DNA from 2 places in the Pseudoalteromonas sp. GB43 genome. Region 2 is predicted to be linked to the other one. Evidence: predicted binding sites of a transcription regulator. Region 2 holds the regulator's gene; the other holds the start of a gene.
The links. Region 2 encodes FliA, which starts transcription of late flagellar genes. Its sites were predicted from a motif close to CTAAAGNTNNNNNNNNNNNNGCCGATA; they were not measured.
Positions count from the first base shown of each region.

Region 1: a site for FliA is predicted at 1,331-1,357, ahead of ACRWSG_RS15445 (VC2046/SO_2500 family protein). Genes of this name have one in related genera too.

Region 1 is NZ_JBPCHJ010000001.1:3,244,848-3,248,251, forward strand. It holds gene ACRWSG_RS15415 (ion channel) at 1-30, opposite strand, end outside; gene ACRWSG_RS15420 (YgjP-like metallopeptidase domain-containing protein) at 174-464, shown strand; gene ACRWSG_RS15425 (M48 metallopeptidase family protein) at 490-813, shown strand; partial or broken gene ACRWSG_RS15430 (pentapeptide repeat-containing protein) at 814-1,038, shown strand; tRNA gene ACRWSG_RS15435 (tRNA-Tyr) at 1,061-1,145, opposite strand; tRNA gene ACRWSG_RS15440 (tRNA-Tyr) at 1,195-1,279, opposite strand; gene ACRWSG_RS15445 (VC2046/SO_2500 family protein) at 1,392-1,907, shown strand; gene ACRWSG_RS15450 (DUF6172 family protein) at 2,043-2,342, shown strand; gene ACRWSG_RS15455 (hypothetical protein) at 2,416-2,856, opposite strand; partial or broken gene cysK (cysteine synthase A) at 3,011-3,404, opposite strand, start outside.
Region 2 is NZ_JBPCHJ010000001.1:2,890,379-2,893,782, reverse strand. It holds gene ACRWSG_RS13730 (chemotaxis protein CheA) at 1-491, opposite strand, end outside; partial or broken gene ACRWSG_RS13725 (protein phosphatase CheZ) at 507-1,273, opposite strand; gene cheY (chemotaxis response regulator CheY) at 1,291-1,674, opposite strand; gene ACRWSG_RS13715 (RNA polymerase sigma factor FliA) at 1,715-2,425, opposite strand; gene ACRWSG_RS13710 (MinD/ParA family ATP-binding protein) at 2,452-3,312, opposite strand; gene flhF (flagellar biosynthesis protein FlhF) at 3,305-3,404, opposite strand, start outside.

The DNA.
Region 1 (3,404 bases), 350 kb from region 2:
GGTATAACTACAACATGGTTTGTCAGGCATAAGGATGAAAACTTATTTGTGAGTCATCTTTATAGATTAGCAGCTATTTAGCAGGGTAAAATGGAATCTCTCATTTTTTTATTAATTGAATTGGCTTACTTTTGTTGGATTACACCCTAAAGCGCAGTAAACGCAGAACAACCGTGGCAATTAAAGTTGCTGAGCAGAAACTTACTGTGTATGCGCCTTTTTATGTTCCACAAACTGAAATAGATGCCTGGCTAAACACTAAGCAAGATTGGGTCGCTGAACAAATAGCAAAGCAATCTATGCAAGCTGAGCGTCGCCAATTGCCATTAGTAAACGCCACTATTAAGTTGTTTGGGCAAAACGTCCCAATAGTATTCGGCAAGGTCCAAAAACACTTGGCAACAAGATGCGCGGCCTCAGCTTACCTTACTAATATCATCACGTGTCAAACATCAAGAGGCTAACTACCTCGCTTTGCTTGAGCAGTTTATGCATGAAAAGCTTGAGAGCTATATCGAAATGCGAGTGCATGATTACTGCTTGCAAATGTCTGAGACGTTGCCTACAAAGCTTAAAATTCAACATTATAAACGTCGCTGGGGCAGTTGTAACAAACGCCGTGAGCTGACTTTTAATTTACATTTAGCAAGTGCGCCAACCTGGGTGATTGATTATGTAGTTGTCCATGAGCTTGCGCATCTTTTACATATGAATCATAGCGCTAAGTTTTGGCAACGTGTGAGCCAGTTTTATCCAGACTATAAAAAAGCAGAGCAATGGTTAAAAGCGAATGGGAGCAGTTTGAGTTGGTAGATTAAGTTAGCGAGAGTAAAGCTAGAAAGAGTAAAGCTAGAAAGAGTAAAGCTAGAAAGAGTAAAGCTAGAAAGAGTAAAGCTAGAAAGAGTAAAGCTAGAAAGAGTAAAGCTAGAAAGAGTAAAGCTAGAAAGAGTAAAGCTAGAAAGAGTAAAGCTAGAAAGAGTAAAGCTAGAAAGAGTAAAGCTAGAAAGAGTAAAGCTAGAAAGAGTAAAGCTAGAAAGAGTAAAGCTAGAAAGAGTAAGAGTGGTGGAGGGAGCTGGATTCGAACCAGCGAAGGCTGAGCCGTCAGATTTACAGTCTGATCCCTTTGGCCGCTCGGGAACCCCTCCACACAAATTTTTACTATTGCATTTGGCCCCACTTCACTGAGAAGAAAAGTGGTGGAGGGAGCTGGATTCGAACCAGCGAAGGCTGAGCCGTCAGATTTACAGTCTGATCCCTTTGGCCGCTCGGGAACCCCTCCAATGCAACGGCGCTGATAATAGCAAACTGATTATTTAAGTAAAGAAAAAAACTAAAGAAAAATGCATAAATGCCGATAACTGGTTAATCAAGAAACTATTTGGCTAAAGACTATGCAAATTGATGGTTTGTTGCTCACAGAGAGTCAACTCGATAATCGTCTAAATAAAAGTGTTCACGAGCACCGCTCTGGAGAGTTTGCTTTATTACTCGCAATGCTTTCTCATGATGCGCTCGATTTTAGCCAGTTCCACCTACCAAAAACTGAATTAAGCAATCCTGAAGTATCTGAGTCTGCTCTGCGTACTGAATTAGGTGCTGGTCCTACACAACCATTAGCTCCCGAACAGTTTGATATGCTAATTGGGCAAGAAAATGCATTTAGACTATTGCAAGGTGGTTTATCAGATATAAAATTACGTCATTGCTTAAATCCAGAGCCTTTGAATGTTCGTGATGATAAGCAACATGTGCCGCTAGAAGTGATTGATAACTGTGAGCCAGCAGTTAGAAAACGCTTTTATGAAAAAAACAAACCCGTTGAGCGCCCACAAATCGACGCTGCCGCATTTTATGATAGTCTTACTAATGAGGCGATACATCAACCTCTGCATTTGGCGACAGCTTAGCATTCGAGGCTTAATCGAATTGTCATAGACTATGAATAAACTTAATAAAAAGTACAGCTAAATTAAGATGCGCTTGTTATAATAGCAGTCTATGGCTTAATGCCATTGTCATTGAACCAAGTTACTAGGACTATAATGAAGAAAACATTCACGCTAAACCACGAGAAAATTAAATACCCTCGTATGGTTGATGCAGCCAAGCACGAAGTAAAAAAATACTTGAAACGTGAGCGTAATAAAACACTCCCAGCAGGTGCCGACTATTGGGCGTTTGACTGTAAGTTTGGTGAATCAGCGGATGAGGCCAATGTCGTTCACGTGGCAGAGATTAATAAATGTATTAGCGATATTGAAGCAAAAGAGCTTACATCGTTTTATGTCGAAATCTTAGCGCGTCCTGCACAGCGTCAACATCAAGAGTTTGACGAAGAGTAATACGAATATCAGTTCGCAGTAATACTCTAAAACAAAAAAGGGCCATCAGGCCCTTTTTAGTTTTAGTAATCAATTATCGCGCAAACGGATCGGCATTTATTTTTTCTATGTACCAATTGCCTTTTTTACGCATCATTTTCACACTGCGCATATCATCAATTTTCTTACCATTAAAATAACCCGTAAAAATCAAATTGATGTTGGCTTTATCGCCATACTGTTCGCGCAAGCTCATGTTAGTCATATCGACTTCAATCACCACTTCATCGTATTGCATATTGACTAAGTTGCGAGCGAACTGCCCAGCGGTACCATAAGATTTCATAATTCGCGCCATTTTCGGCGTGGCGTATTCCATCGCTTTATTTAAATCGTTTTGGTTATACAAAGCATCAAAATAGAGGGTCGCTACGTTACCAGGGGTGTTTTTTTCACCTTTTGGTGCATCTTCAGAGCCGCAACCGGAAAGAATGCTGCTACTTAAAAGGATAAAAATTAAAAGTATATTTTTCATTGTTGTAGTTTTTCGAGTGAACTTAAAATAAAGTGTGTGACTAAATGAGCATGATGTAAAGTTAACTCGGTAAAATTAATAGTTTTATTTATTTTGGATAATAAAAAAGGATGCATGTTTGCATCCTTTTTAAAAACTAAGAGATTCTTGGTGATTACTGAACAAGCTCTTTATCGCTGAACTCTTCAGCAAATAATGGGCTTGATAAGTAACGCTCAGTTGCACTTGGTAAAATTACCACAATGTTTTTGTCTGCGTTTTCAGGTTTTTCAGCAAGGCGCTTTGCAGCAACTACTGCGGCACCTGAAGAAATACCCACTAAAATGCCTTCGTTTTTCATCAGTTCATGAGCCATGGCAATGGCATCTTCATTTGATACTTGCTCTGCAGCATCTACAACTTCTAAATCAAGGTTGCCTGGGATAAAGCCTGCACCGATACCTTGGATTTTATGATATCCGGTTTAATTTCTTCACCAGCTAAAGTTTGGCTAATAACTGGCGAGTTAGTTGGTTCAACAGCAACCGATTGTACATTTAAGCCTTTCT
Region 2 (3,404 bases):
TCAGGTGCATCAACAACAGCCTCTTCAACAGCAGGTTCTTCAGGTGCAACTGCTACATCGTCTGCTACTGATACATCTTCACCTGCAAGCTCTTCCGCTGTAGGGGGTTGGCTTAATTTATGAAGAACGTCTAGAAGCGCAGGATTTGCAGGCTCTGGTTGCTCACGATTTTGAATCGTTGCGAACATTTCGTTGATGGTATCCAGAGCTTGTAAAATAACATCCATAAGCTCAGGAGTGACACTGCGAACACCTTGGCGTAATAAATCGAAAACATTCTCTGCACCGTGACACGCATCAACAAGTTCAGTCATGCTTAAAAAGCCTGCACCGCCTTTGACAGTGTGGAAGCCTCTAAAAATGGCGTTTAAGATATTTTTGTCTTCGGGATTGTTCTCAAGCTCAACTAATTGCTCTGACAAAAGCTCTAAGATTTCTCCTGCCTCAACAAGGAAATCCTGTAAAATATCTTCATCGACTTCAAAGCTCATGCAGCTACTCTCCTCTTAGAAGCCCAGACTTGATAATAGATCATCGACTTCATCTTGTCCTGAGACAACATCATCACGAGAGTCTTTATCAATAATGGACCTTCAGGACCTGCTAGTGTATCACTTGTTGCAGGTGCTTTTTCTATGGCCTGTTTTTCTTGTTGTTGATGACCATCTTCTTGACTGCCAAACACAGTTAAGAGATTAATTAAACTGTCTTCTACTTCTCGCACTAACTCAATGACGCGACGGATTACTTGCCCCGTCAAATCTTGATAGTCCTGTGCCATCAGCACATTGGTCATCAAGCCCTGTAGCTCATCGGTTTTAGTATGCGAGTTATTCATAAAATTATCTAAGCTATGACATAGCTTTTTAAACTCACCGAGCTCTATTTCTCGGCTCATTAAACGATCCCACGTTGGTTTAATCGTCGCTATTTCATCTGCAAGTTGTTGCGCTATAGGTAAACTAGCTTCAACTGCATCCATGGTTTTGTTAGCGGCGCTTTCTGTCATTTCCATAACATAATTTAAGCGCTGCTTAGCGTCTGGGATCGCATCGGTAGTTAAATCTGAAAGACGAGTATCTAGATCAAAGTTTTTTAGCGCTTCATGTAATTGTCGCGTCAGTTTACCGATTTCAGCAAACAGCTCTGATTGTTCTTTTGATGCTGTTTCAAGTATCAGCTGATCAGCTTTTTCTTGTTCACCATTTTCAAGAAACTCAACAAGTTGACGAGCTTGCTCTAAACTTATTTGAGGCGCAGCTAGTGCTGACATAAGCCTCTCCCCTTAGATTAACCTAAACGTTCAAACACTTTTTCCAATTTGGTTTTAAGTGTCGCAGCAGTGAATGGTTTAACGATATAGCCATTAACACCCGCTTGAGCAGCAGCAACAATTTGTTCTTTTTTCGCTTCAGCTGTCACCATTAATACAGGAATATGCTTAAGGCTATCATCAGCACGAATTGCTCTTAACAAATCAATGCCTTGCATACCTGGCATGTTCCAATCTGTTACAACAAAATCAAATTCTTGATTTTGTAGCATTGGCAATGCTGTTGACCCATCGTCAGCTTCCTGCACATTGGTAAAACCTAAATCCCTTAATAGATTTTTAATGATACGTCTCATTGTAGAAAAATCATCAACAACAAGAATTTTCATGTTTTTATCCAAAACATCCTCCGGTGAGGTTTGAACCTATATTTACTTACTACTAATTAATCCAGTCATTGATTTTTGCTTTGAGCTTAATCATCGCCTGACCATGTATCTGACTCACACGCGATTCACTAACATCGAGTATGTGTCCTATTTCTTTTAAGTTCATTTCGTCGTTGTAGTACAAAGACAAAACAAGTGCATCTCTTTCTGGTAACGATTGGATAGCCGTTAATAGAGACTGGTTAAACCGCTCATTTTTAACGTTATTAAACGGTTTGTCTAGTCCTAAATCCTGACCTACAGGTGTAATGACGTCTTCATCAACGCCTAAGTCCTCTATACCTAATACTTTACTAGAATTTACATCATGTAGAATATGATGGTACTCATCGAGCGTTATATCAAGTTTTTCAGCGACTTCTGTATCTTTAGGTTCACGATTTAGCGTGCTTTCTAATTCGGAAATGGTTTCAGCCACAAGGCGAGCATTTCGGTGAACTGAGCGTGGTGCCCAGTCACCTCTACGAATTTCGTCTAACATCGCACCACGAATACGAATTCCAGCGAAAGTTTCGAAACTAGCCCCTTTGCTAGCATCAAAGTTTTTTGATGCTTCAATTAGGCCTATCATGCCTGATTGAATTAAATCATCGAGTTGGACACTGGCAGGTAAACGAGCAATTAGATGGCACGCCACTTTTTTAACTAAAGAGGCATGTTTTTCAACAATCGCATTTAAGTTTTGTGCTGATTGATATCCCATCGCTTTATTCACCGATGTTGTCATAGTTAGCCGTTTACTAGTTTTTCAATGAAAAATTCTAAATGGCCAGAAGGTTGATTAGGAATCGGCCACTTAACTGCTTTTGTTGCTAATGTTTTAAACGCCACCGCAGCTGGTGAGTTTGGAAATAATTCAACAATCACCTTTTGACGTCGCGTAGATTTACGCATGTTCTCGTCATAAGGAATGGTAGCTACCAACTCCATTGAAACGTCTAAAAAGCGATCCGTTACTTTTGAAAGTTTAGCAAATAATTCTTGCCCTTCACGCAAACTGCGCACCATATTGGCAACAATTTTAAATTTATATACGCCATGCTCACGGCTAAGCACTTTTATAAGCGCATAAGCATCGGTAATTGAGGTAGGTTCATCGCATACAACCACAACAACATCTTGGGCTGCACGAGAAAAGCTTAATACCATGTCAGAAATACCTGCGGCGGTATCGACAATTAAAATATCAAACTCGGTGTTTAACTCGCTAAAAGCGCGAATAAGACCTGCATGCTCAGATGGTGTTAATTCCACCATGCTTTGCGAACCAGACGTCGCTGGTACAATTTTGATGCCTGCAGGGCCTTCAACGAGAATTTCGTCAAGCTCACACTCGCCTGACAAAACATGAGATAAGTTACGTTCAACACGAAGGCCAAGCATTACGTCACAGTTTGCCAAACCTAAATCGGCATCTAATACTAATACACGATTTCCTTGCTGACCTAATGCGATTGCGGTATTGAGTGAAACGTTGGTTTTACCCACTCCACCTTTACCGCCAGTCACAGCGATAACTTTAACGCCACTATTATTATTTTGATTCATTTTGCGCAGGCCGCTTGCTTGATCTAATACTGTGTTAATCATACATCCCTACTGTGTTCGACGCTACTGCTTGACGTCTTGAATGTTGTGCTTTTGCTCGTTTTAAATACAATTGTTCAGCTTTTTTCACTAGT